DNA from 3 places in the Streptomyces sp. NPDC041713 genome. Region 1 is predicted to be linked to each of the others. Evidence: riboswitches for the same ligand, from Rfam matches in the RefSeq annotation. Region 1 holds a riboswitch; each other region holds the start of a gene.
What was found. Region 1 has a riboswitch for cobalamin ahead of cobN (cobaltochelatase subunit CobN). Riboswitches for the same ligand answer to the same signal wherever they lie in the genome.

Region 1 (7,278 bases):
CTCTACCGCGATCTGCACGCCCACCCGGAGCTCTCCTTCGAGGAACACCGCACCGCCGCCGAGGTCGCCCGCCGCGCCGCCTCGTACGGCTACGAGGTCACCACCGGCGTCGGCCGCACCGGCGTGGTCGCCGTCCTGGCGAACGACGGCGCGCAACCGGACGGTGGCCCCGAGTCTGAGGACCGTGACTCGGAGCCGGCCGCCGGCCCCACCGTCCTGCTCCGCGCCGACATGGACGCGCTCCCCGTCACCGAGCGCACCGGGTTGCCGTACGCCTCCCGCACCGACGGCGTCATGCACGCCTGCGGCCACGACATGCACGTCACCTGTCTGCTGGGCGCCCTGAAGCTGCTGGCCGACGCCCGCGAGGACTGGTCCGGCCGGATCGTCGCCGTCTTCCAGCCCGCAGAGGAGGCCGGGCAGGGCGCGCAGGAGATGGTCGACGACCGTTTCTACGAGCGGTTCGGCACGCCCGACGTCGTGCTCGGCCAGCACGTCGCGCCGCTGCCCGCCGGCATGATCGGCGCCCACCCGGGCGCGGCCTTCGCGGCGACCGACGCGCTGCGGGTGCGGCTGTTCGGCAAGGGCGGGCACGGCTCGCGCCCGGAGGCGACCATCGACCCCGTCGTCCTCGCCGCGTCGACCGTGATGCGGCTGCAGACGGTGGTGTCCCGGGAGATCGCGGGCGGCGAGACCGCCGTGGTCACCGTCGGCTCGGTGCGGGCGGGCACGAAGCACAACATCATTCCCGACGAGGCCGAACTCCAGCTCAACATCCGCACCTACACGCCCGAGGTCCGCACCCGCGTCCTCGCCGCCGTCGAGCGCATCATCAGGGGCGAGGCCGCCACGGCCGGGGCGGAGAAGGAGCCGGAGATCACGGAGATCGACACCTTCCCCGTCGTCGTCAACGACGCGGACGCCGTCGACCGGACGATGGCCGCGATCAGCGCCGTCCTCGGCACGGAGCGGGTCATCGACCCCGGCCAGGTCACCGGCAGCGAGGACGTCGGGATCTTCGCCACCGCCGCGGAGGGCGAAGTCCCGCTCTGCTACTGGCTGTTCGGCGGCGCCGACGCGGACGAGGTGATCGCCGCGCAGCGCGCGGGCACCTTCGAGCGGGACATCCCCTCGAACCACTCGCCGTCCTTCGCGCCGCTGGTCGAGCCGACGCTCACCACCGGCGTCACCGCGCTGACGACGGCCGCGCTGGCCTGGCTGGACGGCGGCCGGCCGGCGCGGTGACGGCCGGCCGCCGGGGCGGGCGAGGGGCTCAGCCCTCGTCCTCCAGGTTGCCCTCGGTCTCCAGGTAGGCCTGGCGCAGCGCTTCGAGCACCGCCGGGTCCGGCTTCGCCCACATGCCGCGCGACTCGGCCTCCAGGAGGCGCTCCGCGATGCCGTGCAGCGCCCAGGGGTTGTTCTCCTGGAGGAACTGACGGTTCGTCGGGTCGAGGACGTACGTCTCGGTGAGCTTGTCGTACATCCAGTCGGCGACGACGCCCGTCGTGGCGTCGTACCCGAACAAGTAGTCCACGGTCGCGGCGAGTTCGAAGGCGCCCTTGTAGCCGTGGCGGCGCATCGCCTCGATCCACTTGGGGTTGACGACGCGCGCGCGGAACACCCGCGAGGTCTCCTCCACCAGCGTGCGGGTGCGGACCGTCTCGGGGCGCGTGGAGTCGCCGATGTACGCCTCCGGGGCGGTGCCCCGCAGCGCGCGCACGGTCGCCACCATGCCGCCGTGGTACTGGAAGTAGTCGTCCGAGTCCGCGATGTCGTGCTCGCGGGTGTCGGTGTTCTTCGCGGCCACCGCGATGCGCTTGTACGCGGTCTCCATCTCGGCGCGCGCCGGGCGTCCTTCGAGCCCGCGGCCGTACGCGTAACCGCCCCACACCGTGTACACCTCGGCGAGGTCGGCGTCGGTGCGCCAGTCGCGGGAGTCGATGAGCTGCAGCAGACCGGCGCCGTACGTGCCGGGGCGGGAGCCGAAGATGCGGGTGGTGGCCCGGCGTTCGTCGCCGTGCTCGGCCAGGTCGGCCTGGGCGTGGGCGCGGACGTGGTTGCGGTCGGCGGGCTCGTCCAGGGAGGCGGCGAGCCGTACCGCGTCGTCGAGCAGGCCGATGGTGTGCGGGAACGCGTCGCGGAAGAACCCTGAGATGCGCAGCGTCACATCGATGCGCGGGCGGCCCAACTCCTCGTACGGGATGGCCTCCAGGCCGGTGACGCGGCGCGACGCGTCGTCCCAGACGGGGCGGACGCCGAGCAGCGCCATGGCCTCCGCGACGTCGTCGCCCGCGGTGCGCATCGCGCTGGTGCCCCACAGGGACAGGCCGACGGAGGTGGGGTACGCGCCGTTGTCGGACTTGTACCGCTCCAGCAGGGAGTCGGCCAGCGCCTGGCCGGTCTCCCACGCGAGGCGGGACGGCACGGCCTTGGGGTCGACCGAGTAGAAGTTGCGGCCGGTCGGCAGGACGTTGACCAGGCCGCGCAGGGGAGAGCCCGAGGGGCCCGCCGGGACGAAGCCGCCGTTCAGGGCGTGCACCGCGTGGTCGAGCTCGGCGGTGGTGCCTGCGAGGCGCGGGACGACCTCGCGGGCCGCGAACTCCAGGACGGCGGCGACCTGTTCACCCTGGTCGGTGGGGAGCGCGGCGAGGTCCCAGTCCGCGTCGTCCATCGCCTGGACCAGCGCGCGGGCCTTCTCCTCGGCCTCGTCGGCGCCGGTGCGGGTCGCCGCGGACTCGTCGAGACCGAGGGCCTCGCGCAGACCCGGCAGCGCGGTGGTGCCGCCCCAGATCTGGCGGGCCCGCAGGATCGCGAGGACGAGGTTGACGCGGTCGGCGCCCGCCGGGGCGGCGCCGAGCACGTGCAGACCGTCGCGGATCTGCATGTCCTTGATCTCGCAGAGCCAGCCGTCGACGTGCAGCAGGAAGTCGTCGAAGCCGTCGTCGTCCGGACGGTCCTCAAGACCCAGGTCGTGGTCGAGCTTGGCGGCCTGGATGAGCGTCCAGATCTGCGCGCGGATCGCGGGCAGCTTCGCCGGGTCCATGGAGCTGATCTGGGCGTATTCGTCGAGGAGTTGCTCCAGGCGGGCGATGTCGCCGTAGGAGTCGGCGCGCGCCATCGGCGGCACCAGGTGGTCGATGAGCGTGGCGTGCACACGGCGCTTGGCCTGCGTGCCCTCGCCCGGGTCGTTGACCAGGAAGGGGTAGATCAGCGGCAGGTCGCCGAGCGCGGCGTCCGGGCCGCAGGCGGCGGAGAGCCCCGCGTTCTTGCCGGGCAGCCACTCCAGGTTGCCGTGCTTGCCGAGGTGGATCATCGCGTCGGCGCCGAAGCCGCCGTCGGACGCGGCGGCCGCGATCCAGCGGTATGCCGCCAGGTAGTGGTGCGACGGCGGCAGATCCGGGTCGTGGTAGATCGCGATCGGGTTCTCGCCGAAGCCGCGCGGCGGCTGGATGAGGATGAGCAGATTGCCGCGGCGCAGGGCGGCGAGCACGATGTCGCCCTCCGGGTCGCCGCCGTCGCCCACCCGGGACCGGTCCAGGAACATCTCGCCGGGCGGCGGCCCCCAGTGGCCCTCGACGGACGCGCGCAGCTCCGCGGGGAGCGTCGCGTACCAGCGCTTGTAGTCGGCGGCCGGGATGCGCACCGGGTTGGCGGCGAGCTGCTCCTCGGTCAGCCACTCCTGGTCGTGGCCGCCCGCGTCGATCAGCGCGCGGATCAGCTCGTCGCCGTCGCCGGAGACCAGGCCGGGGATGTCGGCCTCGGGCCCGAAGTCGTACCCCTCGGCGCGCAGCCTGCGCAGCAGCGCCACGGCGGAGGCGGGGGTGTCGAGGCCGACCGCGTTGCCGATGCGGGAGTGCTTGGTCGGGTACGCGGACAGGACCAGCGCGAGGCGCTTGTCGGCGGCCGGGATGTGCTTCAGGCGGGCGTGCCGCACGGCGATGCCGGCGACGCGGGCCGCGCGCTCGGCGTCGGCCACGTACGCGGGAAGCCCGTCCTCGTCGATCTCCTTGAAGGAGAAGGGGACCGTGATGAGGCGGCCGTCGAACTCCGGCACCGCGATCTGGCTCGCGGCGTCGAGCGGCGAGACGCCCTCGTCGTTCTCCTCCCAGGCGGAGCGCGACCCGGTCAGGCAGAGCGCCTGCAGGATCGGCACGTCCAGGCCGGACAGGGCGCCCGCGTCCCACGACTCGTCGTCGCCGCCCGCGGAGGCCTCGGCGGGCCTGGTGCCGCCGGCCGCGAGGACGGTGGTCACGATGGTGTCGGCGGCGCGCAGCGCGTCGATCAGCTCCGGCTCGGGGGCGCGCAGCGAGGCCACGTACAGCGGCAGCGGGCGGGCCCCGGCGTCCTCGATGGCGCCGCACAGGGCGTCCACGAAGGCGGTGTTGCCGCTCATGTGGTGGGCGCGGTAGTAGAGCACCGCCACGGTCGGGCCCTCGACGTCCGCGCGGGCCGTGCGCTCCAGCGGGCCCCAGGACGGGGCGGGCGCGGGCGGCTCGAAGCCGTGGCCGGTGAGCAGCACGGTGTCGGAGAGGAAGCGGGCCAGCTGCTCCAGGTTGGCGGGGCCGCCGTGCGCCAGGTAGGCGTGCGCCTCGGCGGCGATGCCGACCGGCACGGTGGAGGACGCCATCAGCTGGGCGTCGGGTGCCTGTTCGCCGGTGAGCACGACGACCGGGAGGCCGGTGGCGATGAGCTGGTCCAGGCCGTCCTGCCAGGCGCGTACGCCGCCGAGGAGGCGTACGACGACGAGGTCGACGCCGTCGAGCAGGGCGGGCAGCCCGGCGAGGTCCAGGCGCGAGGGGTTGGCGAACCGGTAGTCGACCGGGCCTCCCGCCGCGCGGGCGCTGAGCAGGTCGGTGTCGGAGGTCGACAACAGCAGAAGCATGCGGGCGCAGGCCTTCCTCGGGGTGTCCGCGCCCCGGGTGGTCGTATGGACGGCGGGAGTTCCTGGCTCACCCCACGGGTGGGGCTCACAGTGGCGGGACCGCGCCGGATTCGCACCGGGCTTCCTCCCTCGGGTCCTGGTGGACCCACGCCGTCGCTGGCGTCGACGGACTTGGCAGCCCGCCGCCTGCATAGTAAGTCCTGCCCGCCGCGAGCGGGGCGGCCACCTGCCGGGACGGCCCGTCTCGGGAGGCGACCGGCCGGATCGGCGTGGGTATGCTCGCCGCCATGCCGCCCACCCGAACCCCCTCCCCAGACCAGGGCGAATCCCCCATACGTGACCGGGGTGACGCCTGCCCCGGAGCACTCCGCCTGCACCTCGCCGACGACGGCCGCCTGGCCCGACTCCGGTTGCCCGGCGGCCTCTTGACGGCCCGTCAGGTCGAGGTGCTCGCCGATGTGGCGGAGCGCCTGGCGGACGGCAACCTCAGCGTCACCTCGCGCGGCAACATCGAGCTGCGCGGGCTCGGGGAGACCTGCGGCGGCGAACTCTCCCGACTGCTCGCCGATGCGGGCCTGCTGCCCTCGGAACGGCACGAACGCGTCCGGAACGTGGTGGCGTCCCCCCTGGCCACGACGGACGGACTCGGCCACGCCGACGTGCAGTTGTGGGCCCGTGAGCTGGACGGACTCCTCTGCGGCGCGGAGTGGACGACACAGCTCTCCGGCCGCTTCCTGTTCGTCCTGGACGACGGCCGCGGAGATGTGGCCGGACTGGGCGGCGATGTGACCTTGATCGCAGAATCGGGGGGTACGGCGGTCGTACGGGTCGGGTCGAGTGCCCTCCGCGTCACCGCATCCGACGCACCACGGGCGGCCCTGGCCGCAGCCGAAGCCTTCCTGACCGCGGCCCACGAGGCGGGCAACGGCGCGTGGCGGGTACGGGAGCTGCCGCCGGGGTGGGACGTGGACGTGGCGGGGGCGTTGGAGGGGGCGGGGGTTGCGGCGACGGCCACCGCTGAGGCACGGGTCGGCACCTTGGGCGTGCCGGTCCCCACCGCTGAGACACCCGTCGGCCCCGCGGGCGCGCCGGTCGCCACCCCGGACGTACCCGTCACTGGTCCGCCCGTACCCGTCACCGGCCCGCCCCCACCCGGTGTTCACGGGCGGGCCGTCCTCGTCAATGCCCCCCTCGGGCGGGTGGGCGTCGACGCATGGCGGGCCTTGCTGCCGTTGCCCGGTGGCGAGCTGCGGGTCACGCCCTGGCGTGGCTTCGTGCTGCCCGGCTTCGCCGACGACGGGGCCGCCCGGGAACGGCTGGCCGCGCTCGACGGCGCCGGATACCTCACCACCCCCGACTCGCCGTGGCTCGGCGTCGGCGCCTGCACCGGCCGCCCCGGCTGCGCCAAGTCCCGCGCCGACGTCCGCGCGGACGTCGTACCGGGCCCCGGCGGGCTTCCCGTCCACTGGTCCGGCTGCGAACGGCGCTGCGGGCACCCGCACGGCGACTGGGTCGACGTACTCGCCACCGGCGAAGGACGGTACGAGGTCACGGTGCACGCCCCCGGCGAGGAACCCGCACGCGTCACCGGCAGGACCCTGACCGAGACGGTCACCACCGCACGTACCACCCCGAAAACCACGGCCACGAGATGAGCGAGAGCACAGTGTTCGACTACGAGAAGGACGGCGCGGCGATCTACCGCGAGTCCTTTGCCACCATCCGCGCGGAGGCGGACCTCGAGGGCCTGCCCGCCGACGTCAGCCAGGTCGCGGTCCGGATGATCCACGCCTGCGGGATGGTCGACCTTGTGCGCGACCTCTCGTACAGCCCGCGCGTGATCGCCGACGCCCGCAAGGCGCTGCGCGACGGCGCGCCGATCCTGTGCGACGCGAACATGGTCGCGAGCGGCGTCACGCGCAAGCGGCTGCCCGCCGGCAACGACGTGATCTGCACCCTCGCCGACCCGTCCGTGCCGGACCTCGCGGCGCGCCTCGGCACTACCCGCAGCGCCGCCGCCCTCGAACTCTGGCGCGACCGCCTCGAAGGGTCGGTCGTGGCCATCGGCAACGCTCCCACCGCCCTCTTCCGCCTCCTGGAGATGATCGAGGAGGGCGCGCCCCGCCCGGCCGCCGTCCTCGGCATCCCGGTCGGCTTTGTCGGCGCCGCCGAGTCCAAGGACGCGCTCGCGGCCCACCACGCGGGCCTGGAGTACCTGGTCGTACGGGGACGTCGCGGCGGCAGCGCGATGGCCGCGGCGGCGATCAACGCGATTGCGAGCGAGGCGGAATGAGCGGCGTGCCCACCGGACAGCAGCAGCCGCAGGGCCGCCTCTACGGGGTCGGGCTCGGCCCCGGCGACCCGTCCCTGATGACGTTGCGCGCCGCCGAGGTGAT
Region 2 (7,278 bases), on a different contig from region 1:
TTCTTTACAAATGCAGAGGTGTGGCGAGCGAATGAAGCGATCTGTTCAGCGGTGGAAGGTGCCGGGCCCGGGGCCGGGCAAACGGCTGGCCGCCGCCCTCGACCTGGTGGGCCCGGCCCGCGGCAGCGCCGTGAAACGGGCGCTCCGGACGGCGGTCGAGCACGACGCCGTATGGCTGGGCGCCGCCACGGCCCTGGGGCTCTCGGGGGACCGGAGCGCTCGCCGGGCGGCCCTGCGCGGACTCGGATCGGTGGCGATCGTCACAGCTGTGAACCATGCGCTGGCCAAGCCCGCGGCCCGCAGCGCCCGGCCCGTCCTGGACGGACTGCCCGCGCTGTTCCCCCGCCCCCGCACCGCCTCGCTGCCCGCCAGCCCCATAGCCGCGGCGACCGCCTTCGCCTCGGCCGTCGTCATGGAGTCACCCCGGCACGGCCTGGCCGTCCTGCCGTTCGCGGCCGGTCTCGCCTACGCACGCGGCCAGAAGGGCCTGGACCACCGGGGCCGCTCCGCCGCCGGCGCTCTCATCGGCGTCGGGGCCGCGTTGCTCACCTGCCGCTGGTGGCCCGTGAAGCCCGCGGCCGCGGCGGCCGCAGCCCCGCCGCGCCGGCCGGCCCCCGCGCTCAAGGACGGCCAGGGCCTGCACGTGGTCGTCAACCCGTCCTCCGGCGTCGCCTGGAGCAGGGACGCGGCCGACACGCTGCGCACCCTGCTCCCCGAAGCATCGATCACCGTCTTCGAACCCGGTGACGACCTGGTGGCCCTGCTCGACGCGGCCGCGCAGCGCGCCGTCGCGGACGGCGGGGCGCTGGGGGTGTGCGGCGGCGACGGCACCGTCAACGCGGGCAGCGTCACGGCGGCACGGCACCAAGTGCCCCTCGCCGTCTTCCCCGGCGGCACCTTCAACCACTTCGCCGTGGACCTCGGCAACGTGACGCTCGAAGACGTCACCCGCGCCATCGGGTCCGGCGACGCCGTCACCTCCGACGTGGGACGCGCCTCCGCCTACCAGCAGCCCGGCGCCGCCACCGGAGACGTACCGGACGCGCCCACCGCGGAGATCGACGCCCGCGGCGAACAGCAGCTCTTCCTCAACACGTTCAGCATCGGCGTCTACTCGGACCTGGTCCACGCCCGGGAGCGGCTCGAGAAGCGCATCGGCAAATGGCCCGCGCTCGTCATCGGCCTCGCCAAGGTCCTGGCGACGGGCACCCCGCTCTCCGTGGTCATCAACGGTCGGCCGCGCCGCATCTGGCTGCTCTTCGCGGGCAACGGCATCTACCACCCGGCCGGCTTCGCCCCGACCTACCGCACCCAGCTCGACGACGGACTCCTCGACGTCCGCGCCGTGGAGGCCGGCACTCCGCTGGCCCGCACCCGGCTGCTCCTCGCCGTCCTCACCGGAACCCTGCACAACTCCCGTGTCCTGACGACCGCCCAGGTGCGCAGGCTGGAGCTGGAGGTCGTGGAGGGGGACCCGCACCTCGCCTACGACGGTGAGGTTACGGACACCACGTACCAGCGGCTCGTCCTCGACAAGCTCCCCAAGGCCCTCACCCTGTACCGGCCCGCCGACCAGGACCAGTGGCTGCGCTGACGCACGCTCCGCACGACCTCTGAGCAGGGGCGTACGCGGTGGTACACGCGCTCCGTGTGCCACCGCCGCAACCGGTGCGCAAGTTGTCAGCAGATCAGTTGCGCACTAATGTCGCCACGCCTTGGTGAACGGGAAATCCGGTGTGATGCCGGTGCGGCCCTCGCCACTGTGATCGGGAAGTCCGGCTCCAGCCCTCGCGGCAGCCACTGGGTGCTCACGCACCCGGGAAGGCGGAGTCCGGTCGGTACGACCCGTCAGCCAGGAGACCGGCCAAGGCGCGTTGTCCATCCACGAGGTGCTGGAGAGGGTCTGCCGAGCCATGCACATAGCCGAGGGTTTCCTCCCACCGGCGCACGCGATCGCCTGGGGCGTAGCGTCCGCGCCGTTCGTCGTCCACGGAGTCCGCTCCCTGACCCGTGAGGTCAAGGAACACCCGGAGAGCACCCTGCTCCTCGGCGCCTCCGGGGCCTTCACGTTCGTCCTGTCCGCGCTGAAGATCCCGTCCGTCACGGGCAGTTGCTCGCATCCGACGGGAACCGGGCTCGGAGCCATCCTGTTCCGGCCGCCCATCATGACGGTGCTGGGCACCATCACCCTGCTCTTCCAGGCCCTGCTGCTCGCCCACGGCGGGCTCACCACCCTGGGCGCCAACGTCTTCTCGATGGCGATCGTCGGCCCCTGGGCCGGATACGCGGTCTACCGGCTCCTCAAGCGGTTCGACGTCCCGCTCATGGTCGCCGTGTTCTTCGGGGCGTTCGTCGCCGACCTGTCCACGTACTGCGTCACCAGCGTCCAGCTGGCGCTCGCCTTCCCCGACCCCAGCAGCGGGTTCCTCGGGGCCCTCGGCAAGTTCGGCGGCATCTTCGCCGTCACGCAGATCCCGCTGGCGATCAGCGAGGGGCTGCTCACCGTCCTGGTGATGCGGCTGCTCGTGCAGTCCAGCAGGGGCGAGCTGACCCGGCTCGGCGTGCTGCTGCAGCGCAAGAGCACGCCGGACGTGACGACGACCACGACCAAGACGGAGACGGGGGCCAGCGCCCGATGAGCCGGAACGCGAAAATCAACATCCTGCTGCTCGTGGTGGTCGCCGCGCTCGCGGTGCTGCCCGTGGCCCTCGGGCTCGGCGACGACGAGAAGGAGCCGTTCGCCGGCGCCGACGCGCAGGCCGAGACCGCGATCACCGAGATCAAGCCGGACTACAAGCCGTGGTTCTCACCGCTGTACGAACCCCCCTCGGGGGAGATCGAGTCGGCGCTCTTCGCCCTGCAGGCGGCCCTGGGCGGCGGTGTCCTCGCGTACTACTTCGGACTGCGCAAGGGGCGCCGCCAGGGCGCGGAGCAGGCGCTGGCGCAGGAGGCGGACGCGGAGCGGCCCACCGGCGTGCCGGCCGGTGCGTCCGACGCTCCGGTCGCCGCGGAGGGCAGCCGGTCCGGGACCGGGCAGGCCTGACCCGGCGTGCTGCCCATCGACGCGGCGGCGCACAGCAGTCGCTGGCGCCGCCGGCACCCCGTGGACAAGGCCGTGCTCGGGCTCGGCCTCACGGTCCTCGCCATCTCGCTGCCGCCCTGGCCGGGCGCCGCGCTGGTGCTGGCCGCGGCGCTCGTCCTGCTGCTCGGACCTGCGGGCGTGCCGCCCCGCAAACTGTGGCGCGCCTACCGCGTGCCGCTCGGCTTCTGCGTCACCGGCGCCCTCACGCTGCTCGTCCAACTGGGCGGCCCCGAGGGCTTCGTGACGCTCGCCGACGGAGGCCCGGCGCGCGCGGGCGGACTGCTCCTGCGGACCTCCGCGGCCTCGCTCGGCGTGCTGCTGTTCGCGTTCACCACACCGATGTCGGACCTGCTGCCCCGGCTGGTGAAGGCAGGTGTGCCCGCACCGGTCGTGGACGTGGCACTCGTCACGTACCGGATGAGCTTCCTGCTCCTGGATTCCATGAGCCGGATCCGGCAGGCGCAGGCCGCCCGGCTCGGCCACACCACCCGCGCCGCCACCTGGCGCTCCCTCGCCTCGCTCGGCGCCACCGCGTTCGTGCGGGCCTTCGACCGGGCCGGCCGGCTGCAGGCCGGGCTCGCCGGACGCGGCTACGACGGCACGCTGCGGGTTCTCGTCCCCGAAGCCCGGATCTCCCGGCCCTTCGTGGCGGCCGCAGGCGTCCTCCTCGCGGGCCTGGTGGCCCTCACCTTCGTACTGGAAAGGTTCCTGCCATGACCGAGCCGAGGGCTCTTCGCGAGCCGGGCGCCCGCGGCGGGCCGGGGGAGCCCCTGGTCGCTCTGCGCGGCGCGTCCTACGCGTACGAGGACGGGCCCACCGTGCTCAGCGGACTGGACTTCGACGTCGTCGAGGGCCGCGCCCTGGCGCTGCTCGGCCGCAACGGCAGCGGCAAGACGACCCTCATGCGCCTGCTCAGCGGTGGACTGCGCCCCGCCACGGGCGGGTTGACGGTCGACGGCGTACCCGTGACGTACGACCGCAAGGGCCTGACCCGGCTGCGCACCACCGTCCAGCTGGTCGTGCAGGACCCGGACGACCAGCTCTTCGCCGCCTCGGTCGAGCAGGACGTGTCGTTCGGGCCGCTCAACCTCGGCCTGCCCGACGCCGAGGTCAGGGCCCGGGTGGCCGAGGCGCTCGCGGCGCTCGACATCGTCGCCCTCGCCGATCGGCCCACCCATCTGCTCTCCTACGGCCAGCGGAAGCGGACCGCCATCGCCGGCGCCGTGGCGATGCGGCCCCGCGTCCTCGTCCTCGACGAGCCGACCGCGGGACTGGACCCCGACGGCCAGGAACGCCTCCTCGTCACCCTGCGGCAACTGCGGGACGCCGGGACCACCGTGGTGATGGCAACGCACGACGTCGATCTGGCCCTGCGCTGGGCCGACGACGCGGCGCTGCTGACCCCCACCGGGGTGCGGACCGGGCCGGTCACCGAGACGCTGGGCCGGCGGGACCTGCTGGCGCAGGCCGGGCTGCACCTGCCGTGGGGCATCGCCGTCGGCGAGCTGCTGCGGGCGCACGGCCTGCCGGCCGGGGCGGGCGACGGGCCGCGCACGGCGGAGGAGTTGGCCGCGCTCGTGGGGGCGGGGGTGCCGGGCGCGCCGACGGGCCGAGCGGCGGAGAGCTGACCCCGGCCGCCTTCACCGGCAGCCCGGATCGGTCAGCACCCCGGATCGGTCGGCAGCCCGGATCGCTCAGCAGTGGCGGTACACGTAGCCGTTCTCGCCGGCGGGCCGGACGTCGCGGTCGCGCAACGTGATCGAGAGCTTCTTGCCCCAGGTGCGGCACGCGGCGTCGAAGTCCTTGGCCACGTACTCGATGTCGAAGACCTTCCCGTCGTACGCGGACGCGAAGTCGGGGCACTCCTTGTAGTGGGCGCACTCCTCGGTCACGGCGAAATCGAAGCCGATGTGTTCGCGCCGGTCCAGGAGGTCGGTGGTGTTCTTCTGCGCGACGGCCAGGCCCTGGCCGTGGGCGCGCCGGGCGAGCAGCCGGGCGAAGGCGGCCGCGTCGTCGGGGGTGAGCAGGCCGTCGGAGCGCTCGTAGGAGTCGAGGTTGTCGGGCTCCACCGCGTCGTAGCCCGCCGTGGCGCAGCCGTCGATCCACTTGCCGACGATCTCGGCGAGCGCCGCGCGCTTCTTCGCCGTGGAGATGTCGAGCAGGGGCTCCTGCCAGTCCTCGTCGACGACCGTCCGCCCCTCGTCGTCGCGGAGCAGCAGACGGGGGTGCTCGCGCTGCCACCAGCGCGCCGCCTTCTTGCCGGGCTGGGCCTGGAAGGCGTTGACGTAACAGATGTTGTAGCGGCCCGCGGCGGGCTCGGCGGCGCGGTCGCGCGAGACGGCGCGGACCTTGGCCGGGGGTGGGTAGGCGCCGCCCAACTGGTAGTCGAAGCGTGCGTCGACGGGCGGCTGCCGGACCTCGCCCCGCGCGGCGGTACCGCGCTCGGGATGCCCGGAACGGCCGGAGCCGCCGGCTGAGCAGCCGGCGACGAGTGCGAGGAGCAGGACGCCGCCCAGACCCACCCGCACGGACCGCCGCGCTCCGATATTTCTGCTGATACGCCACTTGATCCCGATCACCGGGCCAGGATCTCAGTACGTGGCTCCGCCCTCCGCGCCGGGCCTCGCTTCGACCCATGTCCGGCCAAACCAAGCCCGGGTGCGGCGTCCGCGCACGAACGGGCGCGTCGTAGGCTCGCCGTACGAGGTCAGGCGTCGCGTCACGGGAGGCCCCAGTGAAGATCGTGCTGCCAGGAGGGACCGGTCAGGTGGGCGGCGTGTTGCGTCGAGCACTGACCGCTGCGGGCCACGAGGTCGTGGTCCTGACCCGACGCCCCCGCCGGGACGGCGAACTTCCTTGGGACGGCCGCGCTTTGGGCCCATGGGCGGAAGCGGTTGACGGCAGTGACGTCGTGATCAACCTTGCGGGGCGCAGCGTCAGCTGCCGCTACACCGAAGAGAACCTCCGCGCCATGATGGACTCGCGTGTGGACTCCGCGCGCGTCGTGGGTGAGGCGATCGCCGCCGCCCGCAAGCCGCCCCGGGTCTGGCTCCAGATGAGCACCGCCACCATCTACGCCCACCGCTTCGACGCGCCGAACGACGAGGCCACCGGCGCGATCGGCGGAGACGAGCCCGGCCTCCCCGGCTACTGGTCCTACAGCGTCGACATCGCGCGGAACTGGGAGCGGGAGCAGGAGCGTGCCGCGACGCCGGACACCCGCAAGGTGGCCCTGCGGTCGGCGATGGTCATGAGCCCCGACCGCGGCGGCGTCTTCGACTACCTGCTGTGGCTGGCACGGCTCGGCCTCGGCGGTCCGGTCGCGGGAGGCGCGCAGTACGTGTCCTGGATCCATGACCGGGACTTCGTCCGCGCCGTGGAGTTCCTGATCGAGCGGGAGGAGATCGATGGGCCGGTCAATCTCGCCGCTCCCGGGCCGCTGCCGCACCGGGAGTTCATGCGCGCGCTGCGCGGAGCGTGCGGCATGCCGGTCGGGCTGCCCGCGACGAGGTGGATGGCCGAAGTCGGCGCCTTCGTGCTCCGCTCCGACACCGAACTCCTCCTCAAGAGCCGGCGGGTGGTGCCCGGGCGGCTGATGGACGCCGGGTTCACCTTCGACCACGGCACCTGGCCACAGGCAGCGGCCGACCTCGTACGGCGGGCGCGCCGAGAACGGTCCCGGCCCGGCTCCCCCACCCGCTTCCGCCGGACCGACCGCGGGCTCGGTCACCCCCGGCGCGGCTGATTCCGCCTCTTCCCCCTCGCGGACTCGGACGCCGACGTGGTCACGGTCACGGTCGCCAAGTGACCGGCAGGGAGAGGGGGCCGCGGATCATCGTGCGCTGCCGGAAGGGAACCTCGTCGGCGGGCACGGTGAGGCGCAGGCCGGGGAAGCGGTCCAGTACAGCGTCGAGCAGCAACTCGAGTTGCATACGGCACAGGACGGCGGCCGTGCAGTAGTGCGACCCGTTTCCGAACGCCATGTGCGCGCCGGCGTCCCGGTCGACGTCGATCCGGTCGGGGTCGGTGAAGACGGCCGGGTCGCGGTTGGCGGCCAGGTAGGACACGTAGACGGGATCCCCCGCGCGTACCCGGATGCCGCCGATCTCGACGTCCTCCAGGGCGATGCGCGGCAGGCCCACGGCGGTGCGGTGGGGGATGTGGCGCAGGAGTTCGTCGATGGCGGCGGGGCGGGA
Region 3 (7,278 bases), on a different contig from region 1:
CCACGGTGGACGGCGTCCTTTCGGCGGTGCTGGCGCTGCTCGTCGTCGTCGTGATCGTGGACGCCGCCCGCGTCTGCGTCCGGCACGTCCGCGCCCCCGGGGCCTCCCGGCTCACGGAAGCCCCGTACGTGGCATCGCGGTTGACCGCCCCCGCCGGACTCTTCGCGACCCGCGAGGAGAAGGAGGAGGAACGGCAAGAGCGGGACCGGGAGGGAGTGACGCCATGACCTGGCTGCTGCGCGGAGTGCGCTGGATGCGCTGGTACGTCAGGGAGTTGACGGACGAGAGCGCGTACGAGCGGTACGTGGCTCATATCCGCAGGGACCATCCGGACGCAACCGTCCCCAGCCGCCGCGCATTCGAGCGGATGCGGACGGACCAGCAGGAGTCGGACCCCCGGCAGGGCTTCCGCTGCTGCTGAGCAGGGACATTACGCGGAGGTGATCCGTCCGTTATCCGGACGGGGGTTCCATACCGCGAGACTGTGGCTTAGATTTCCCGCACGTTAAGCATGGGATAAGTGAGGGAACGGAGCCGCGACATGTCAGATGCGCCGGAAGTGAACAGACCGGTCGTCACGCCGGTCCGCGTGGTCATCGCCGTCTGCCTTGTCGCGCCCTTCGTGGCGATGCTGTGGGTGAGCTCCTACGCCAAGATCGACCCGACCCTGATCGGCATCCCGTTCTTCTACTGGTACCAGATGCTGTGGGTGCTCATCTCCACGGTGCTGACGATGACCGCGTACAAGCTGTGGCAGCGTGACCAGCGCTCCCGCAAGGCCGCGCAGGCCCAGGGGGGTGCCGGAAAGTGACCACACTCGCATCGGGCGGCGTGAACGGCGTCGCCCTCGGGGTCTTCATCTTCTTCTTCGTCGCGGTCACGGCGATGGGCTTCCTGGCCGCGCGCTGGCGCAGGGCCGAGACCGAGTCCCTGGACGAATGGGGCCTGGGCGGACGGTCGTTCGGCACCTGGGTCACCTGGTTCCTGCTCGGCGGAGACCTGTACACCGCGTACACCTTCGTGGCCGTCCCGGCGGCGATCTACGCGGCGGGCGCGGCCGGCTTCTTCGCCGTCCCGTACACGATCCTCGTCTACCCGCTGATCTTCACCTTCCTGCCGCGCCTGTGGTCGGTCTCGCACAAGCACGGCTACGTGACCACCTCGGACTTCGTGCGCGGGCGGTTCGGCTCCAAGGGGCTCTCGCTGGCCGTCGCGGTCACCGGCATCCTCGCCACGATGCCGTACATCGCGCTCCAACTGGTCGGCATCCAGGCCGTTCTCGACGTCATGGGCATCGGTGGCGGCCCCGACACCAACTGGTTCGTCAAGGACCTGCCGTTGCTGATCGCGTTCGCGGTGCTCGCGGCGTACACGTACTCCTCGGGGCTGCGCGCGCCCGCGCTGATCGCGTTCGTGAAGGACGGGCTGATCTACCTCGTCATCGCCGTCGCGATCATCTACATCCCGATCAAGCTCGGCGGCTTCGACGACATCTTCGCCAAGGCCGGCGACGCCTTCGGGGTGGTCAACGAGGGCACGGGCAAACCGCGCGGCGCCCTCGCGCCGCCCGAGGCCGGCCAGTGGACGTACGCGACGCTGGCGCTCGGCTCGGCGCTCGCGCTCTTCATGTACCCGCACTCGATCACGGCGACGCTCTCCTCCAAGAACCGCAACGTCATCCGCCGCAACACCACGATCCTGCCGCTCTATTCGCTGATGCTGGGCCTGCTCGCGCTGCTCGGCTTCATGGCGATCGCCGCCGGGGTCAAGGTCGACAACGGCCAGCTGGCCATCCCGCAGCTCTTCGAGGACATGTTCCCCGACTGGTTCACCGGCGTCGCCTTCGCCGCGATCGGCATCGGCGCGCTCGTGCCCGCCGCCATCATGTCCATCGCGGCCGCGAACCTCTTCACCCGCAACATCTACAAGGACTTCATCAAGCCCGACGCGACGCCCGAGCAGGAGACCAAGGTCTCCAAGCTGGTCTCGCTCCTGGTGAAGGTGGGCGCCCTCATCTTCGTCCTCGGCATGGACAAGACCGTGGCGATCAACTTCCAGCTGCTGGGCGGCATCTGGATCCTGCAGACGATGCCCGCGCTGGTCGGCGGCCTGTTCACCCGGTGGTTCCACCGCTGGGCGCTGCTCGCGGGCTGGGCGGTCGGCATGGTCTACGGCACGCTGGCCGCGTACGGCGTCGCCTCGCCCACGCAGAAGCACTTCGGCGGCTCCTCCGACACGATCCCGGGCATCGGCGAGATCGGCTACATCGGCCTCACCGCCTTCGTCCTGAACGTGGTGGTCACCGTGGTCCTCACCTTCGTCCTGAAGGCGCTGAAGGCCCCCGAGGGCGTCGACGAGACGTCTCCGGAGGACTACACGGCGGACGCGGGCGACCCCGGCGTCGTGGAGGAACTGCCGCCGGCCACCGCGGGCGCCGGCCACTGAGCCCGCTCCCGCGGAGCTGAGTCCGCTCCCGCCCCGCCGACACCGGAGGGCCGCCGGAAAACCGGCGGCCCTTTGTCGTGCGCTGTTGCACACTGCGCCCCATGGACATCACGATCAGAACGGCACGCCCCGAGGAGTACGCGGCGCTGGGCGACCTCACCGCGCAGGCCTATCTCGACGACGGACACCTGGACTATGGGGCGGACGACCAGTACCTGCCCGTGCTGCGGGACGTGGCGGGGCGCGCGGCGCACGCCGAGATCCTGGTCGCCGTGGCGGACGGCACCGCGGACGGCGCGCTGCTCGGCGGCGTCACCTTCGTGCCCTCCGGCGGCGCCCTGGCCGACATCGCGCGCGACGACGAGACGGAGATCCGCATGCTGGCGGTCTCGCCCGCGGCGCGCGGCCGCGGGGTCGGCGAACTACTCGTCCGCGCGTGCGTGCAGCGGTCCCGGGAGGCGGGCCGGCGCCGGCTCGTGCTGTCCTCCTCGCCCTCCATGCGGACCGCACACCGGCTCTACGAACGCCTCGGCTTCACGCGGACCCCGGAGCGCGACTGGTGCCCGCTCCCCGACCTCCCGCTGCTCACCTACGCGTTGACACTCTAGGCCCCATCCCCCGCGATCCGACACAAGATGTGGGCCTGCTTCCGCGGGCCGACACAAGATGTATGCTCGTGCTCGCTGTCGCCGCAGGGGAATCCGGTGCAAGTCCGGAACTGTCCCGCAACGGTGGACGTGTACGCCTTTGTCGTACGCGGAGTCCGAAGACCTGCCAGCAGCGCACCCGTGCCGTCCGGCCCGGGTGCCGACCGTCCGGGCCTCGTGGAATGGGCCGGTGGACGCGGTACGCCGCCCTGTCCGGGTGCGCCCGTGTGTGCCGTCCCCTCGCGCAGGCCCAGAGCCGAGCGAGGGAGAGCTCCACGTGACCATCGCGCCTGCCGAACCTGCGTCAGCGCGGGCACCGCGACCCAGTGCCAGCACCGACGGCACCGAGGGTGCCGACGCGCCGGGGACCGCGCTGCTGCGCACCCTGACCGACCTCACCGCCGACCTCCCCGACGCCGACCCCGGCCGGGTCGCCGCCGCCGCGCTGCGCGGCCGCTCGGCCAGGGCCGACGAGGCGGAGCTGCGCACGCTGGCGACCGAGGCGGCCGCGGGGCTCATCTCCGAGGACCCGGCGTACTCCAAGCTCGCCGCCCGGCTGCTCTCCCTCTCCGTCGCCGCCGAGGCCGCCACGCAGGGCGTGCGCTCGTTCACCGAGTCGATCGCGGTCGGCCACCGCGAGGGCCTGATCGCCGACCGCACCGCCGACTTCGTCGCCGCGCACGCCGCCCGGCTCGACGCGCTCGTGGACACCGCGCTCGCCGACGGCGCCGACTTCCGCTTCGGCTACTTCGGCCTGCGCACGCTGCACAGCCGCTATCTGCTGCGCCACCCCATCACCCGCCAGGTCATCGAGACGCCGCAGCACTTCATGCTGCGCGTGGCGAGCGGCCTCGCCGAGGACGACAGCGTCCGCGCGCTCGACGAGGTCGCCGCGCTGTACGGCCTGATGAGCCGCCTGGACTACCTGCCGTCCTCGCCGACGCTCTTCAACTCCGGCACCCGCCACCCGCAGATGTCGTCCTGCTACCTCCTCGACTCCCCGCTGGACGAGCTGGACTCGATCTACGACCGCTACCACCAGGTCGCGCGGCTCTCCAAGCACGCGGGCGGCATCGGTCTCTCGTACTCCCGCATCCGCTCCCGCGGTTCGCTGATCCGCGGCACCAACGGGCACTCCAACGGCATCGTGCCGTTCCTGAAGACGCTGGACGCCTCGGTCGCCGCGGTCAACCAGGGCGGGCGGCGCAAGGGCGCGGCCGCGGTCTACCTGGAGACCTGGCACTCCGACATCGAGGAGTTCCTGGAGCTGCGCGACAACACCGGTGAGGACGCGCGCCGCACGCACAACCTCAACCTCGCGCACTGGATCCCGGACGAGTTCATGCGCCGGGTCGCCGCCGACCTGCCGTGGTCGCTCTTCTCGCCGTCCGACGTGCCGGACCTCGTCGACCTGTGGGGCGACGACTTCGACGCCGCGTACCGCAAGGCGGAGGCCGCGGGCCTGGCCAAGAAGACCATCCCGGCCCGTGAGCTGTACGGCCGGATGATGCGCACCCTCGCGCAGACCGGCAACGGCTGGATGACGTTCAAGGACGCCGCCAACCGCACCGCCAACCAGACCGCCGAGCCCGGCCACACCGTGCACTCCTCGAACCTGTGCACGGAGATCCTGGAGGTCACGGACGACGGCGAGACGGCCGTCTGCAACCTCGGCTCGGTCAACCTCGGCGCGTTCGTGGAGAACGGCGACATCGACTGGGAGCGCCTCGACGCGACCGTCCGCACCGCCGTCACCTTCCTCGACCGCGTCGTCGACATCAACTTCTACCCGACCGAGCAGGCCGGCCGCTCCAACGCCAAGTGGCGCCCGGTGGGCCTCGGCGCGATGGGTCTGCAGGACGTCTTCTTCCAGCTGCGGCTGCCCTTCGACTCTCCCGAGGCGCGCGCCCTGTCGACCCGCATCGCCGAGCGCATCATGCTCGCCGCGTACGAGGCGTCCGCCGACCTCGCCGAGCGGGGCGGCCCGCTTCCCGCCTGGGAGAAGACCCGCACCGCGCGCGGCGTCCTGCACCCCGACCACTACGACGTGGAGCTGACCTGGCCGGAGCGGTGGGCGGCGCTGCGGGAACGTATCGCCGCGACCGGCCTGCGCAACTCGCTGCTGCTCGCCATCGCGCCGACCGCGACCATCGCGTCCATCGCCGGCGTGTACGAGTGCATCGAGCCGCAGGTCTCCAACCTCTTCAAGCGCGAGACGCTCTCGGGTGAGTTCCTCCAGGTCAACGCCTATCTGGTGGAGGAGCTGAAGCGGCTGGGCGTCTGGGACGCGCAGACCCGCGAGGCGCTGCGCGAGGCCAGCGGCTCGGTGCAGGGCTTCAGCTGGATCCCGGCGGACGTCCGCGCGCTGTACCGCACCGCGTGGGAGCTGCCGCAGCGCGGCCTGATCGACATGGCCGCCGCGCGCACCCCGTTCCTGGACCAGGCGCAGTCGCTCAACCTGTTCCTGGAGACGCCGACCATCGGCAAGCTCTCCTCGATGTACGCGTACGCCTGGCAGCAGGGCCTGAAGACCACGTACTACCTGCGCTCGCGCCCCGCCACCCGCATCGCGCGCGCGGCCGGCGGCTCGAACGCGGCCGCCACCACACCCGCCCCCGTCCCCACGCAGGCGACCCCCGAAGACGCCGTCGCCTGCTCCCTGGAAAACCCCGAGTCCTGCGAGGCCTGCCAGTAATGAGCTCCACGACGAACAGCGAGAAGAACCTCCTCGACCCGGGCTTCGAGCTGACCCTGCGCCCCATGCGCTACCCGGACTTCTACGAGCGCTACCGGGACGCGATCAAGAACACCTGGACCGTGGAGGAGGTCGACCTCCACTCCGACGTCGCCGACCTCGCCAAGCTCTCGCCCGGCGAGCAGCACATGATCGGCCGTCTGGTCGCGTTCTTCGCGACCGGCGACTCGATCGTGTCGAACAACCTCGTGCTGACGCTGTACAAGCACATCAACTCCCCCGAGGCGCGGCTGTACTTGAGCCGTCAGCTCTTCGAGGAGGCCGTGCACGTCCAGTTCTATCTGACGCTGCTCGACACCTATCTGCCCGACCCGGAGGACCGTGCGGCGGCCTTCGACGCGGTCGAGGAGATCCCCTCCATCCGTGAGAAGGCCGAGTTCTGCTTCCGCTGGATGGACTCGGTCGAGAAGCTGGACCGGCTGGAGAGCAAGGCCGACCGGCGCCGCTTCCTGCTGAACCTGATCTGCTTCGCGGCGTGCATCGAGGGGCTCTTCTTCTACGGCGCCTTCGCCTACGTGTACTGGTTCCGCAGCCGCGGTCTGCTGCACGGCCTGGCCACCGGCACCAACTGGGTGTTCCGCGACGAGACGATGCACATGAGCTTCGCCTTCGACGTGGTGGACACGGTCCGCAAGGAGGAGCCGGAGCTCTTCGACGACGCGCTGCAGCAGCAGGTCACGGACATGCTCAAGGAGGCCGTCGAGGCCGAGCTGCAGTTCGCCCGCGACCTGTGCGGCGACGGTCTGCCCGGCATGAACACCGACTCGATGCGCGAGTACCTGCAGTGCGTGGCCGACCAGCGGCTGCAGCGCCTCGGCTTCGCGCCGGTCTACGGCTCGGAGAACCCCTTCTCCTTCATGGAGCTGCAGGGCGTCCAGGAGCTGACCAACTTCTTCGAGCGGCGGCCCTCCGCGTACCAGGTCGCGGTCGAGGGGTCGGTCTCCTTCGACGACGAGTTCTAGGTCTGGCGCACAGCGCCCTCCCTGTGCCCGTCCCGTCGGCTTCGGCGGGGCGGGCACACGGCCGTGTTCAGCGCGGGGTGGCCCGCAGGACGAGCCGCTTGGGGTGCAGGGTGATGCCGACGCGGGTGCCGGTGTCGGTCTCCCCGACCGGTTCGAGGCGCCACTTCGGGGCCACCGTCCCGAGGATCAGGGCGAGTTCGGCCAGGCTGAAGTGGTCGCCGGGGCACTTACGGTTGCCGACGCTGAACGGCATCATCGCGAACTCCGGTACGGCGGCGGCGCGTTCCGGTTTCCACCGGTCCGGGTCGAACTCCAGGTTCCGCTCGAAGGAACGCGGGTCGCGCTGCATCGCGTAGACGCTGTAGACGATGTCCGCGTCCGCCGGAATCGAATAGCCGCCCAGTTCGGTTTCGGCCACCGACCGGCGCGTGAATATCCAGGCGGCCGGCCGTATGCGCATCGCCTCGGT

Region 2: another riboswitch for cobalamin. It lies ahead of ACZ6CV_RS34845 (energy-coupling factor ABC transporter permease); the one in region 1 lies ahead of cobN (cobaltochelatase subunit CobN).
Region 3: another riboswitch for cobalamin. It lies ahead of ACZ6CV_RS05860 (ribonucleoside-diphosphate reductase subunit alpha); the one in region 1 lies ahead of cobN (cobaltochelatase subunit CobN).

The regions. Positions count from the first base shown of each region.
Region 1 covers NZ_JBVIZY010000006.1:271,178-278,455, forward strand. Annotated here, with positions in the region: gene ACZ6CV_RS20675 (amidohydrolase) at 1-1,245, shown strand, start outside; gene cobN (cobaltochelatase subunit CobN) at 1,274-4,882, opposite strand; cobalamin riboswitch at 4,919-5,050, opposite strand; gene ACZ6CV_RS20685 (cobalamin biosynthesis protein CobG) at 5,158-6,537, shown strand; gene ACZ6CV_RS20690 (precorrin-8X methylmutase) at 6,534-7,175, shown strand; gene ACZ6CV_RS20695 (precorrin-2 C(20)-methyltransferase) at 7,172-7,278, shown strand, end outside.
Region 2 covers NZ_JBVIZY010000018.1:99,540-106,817, reverse strand. Annotated here, with positions in the region: gene ACZ6CV_RS34850 (diacylglycerol/lipid kinase family protein) at 32-1,594, shown strand; cobalamin riboswitch at 1,700-1,883, shown strand; gene ACZ6CV_RS34845 (energy-coupling factor ABC transporter permease) at 1,914-2,639, shown strand; gene ACZ6CV_RS34840 (energy-coupling factor ABC transporter substrate-binding protein) at 2,636-3,043, shown strand; gene cbiQ (cobalt ECF transporter T component CbiQ) at 3,050-3,799, shown strand; gene ACZ6CV_RS34830 (energy-coupling factor ABC transporter ATP-binding protein) at 3,796-4,710, shown strand; gene ACZ6CV_RS34825 (endo alpha-1,4 polygalactosaminidase) at 4,777-5,652, opposite strand; gene ACZ6CV_RS34820 (TIGR01777 family oxidoreductase) at 5,817-6,827, shown strand; gene ACZ6CV_RS34815 (cytochrome P450) at 6,874-7,278, opposite strand, start outside.
Region 3 covers NZ_JBVIZY010000002.1:215,712-222,989, forward strand. Annotated here, with positions in the region: gene ACZ6CV_RS05835 (carbon starvation CstA family protein) at 1-227, shown strand, start outside; gene ACZ6CV_RS05840 (YbdD/YjiX family protein) at 224-421, shown strand; gene ACZ6CV_RS05845 (DUF3311 domain-containing protein) at 542-811, shown strand; gene mctP (monocarboxylate uptake permease MctP) at 886-2,445, shown strand; gene ACZ6CV_RS05855 (GNAT family N-acetyltransferase) at 2,547-3,053, shown strand; cobalamin riboswitch at 3,106-3,238, shown strand; gene ACZ6CV_RS05860 (ribonucleoside-diphosphate reductase subunit alpha) at 3,370-5,787, shown strand; gene ACZ6CV_RS05865 (ribonucleotide-diphosphate reductase subunit beta) at 5,787-6,809, shown strand; gene ACZ6CV_RS05870 (bifunctional albaflavenone monooxygenase/terpene synthase) at 6,877-7,278, opposite strand, start outside.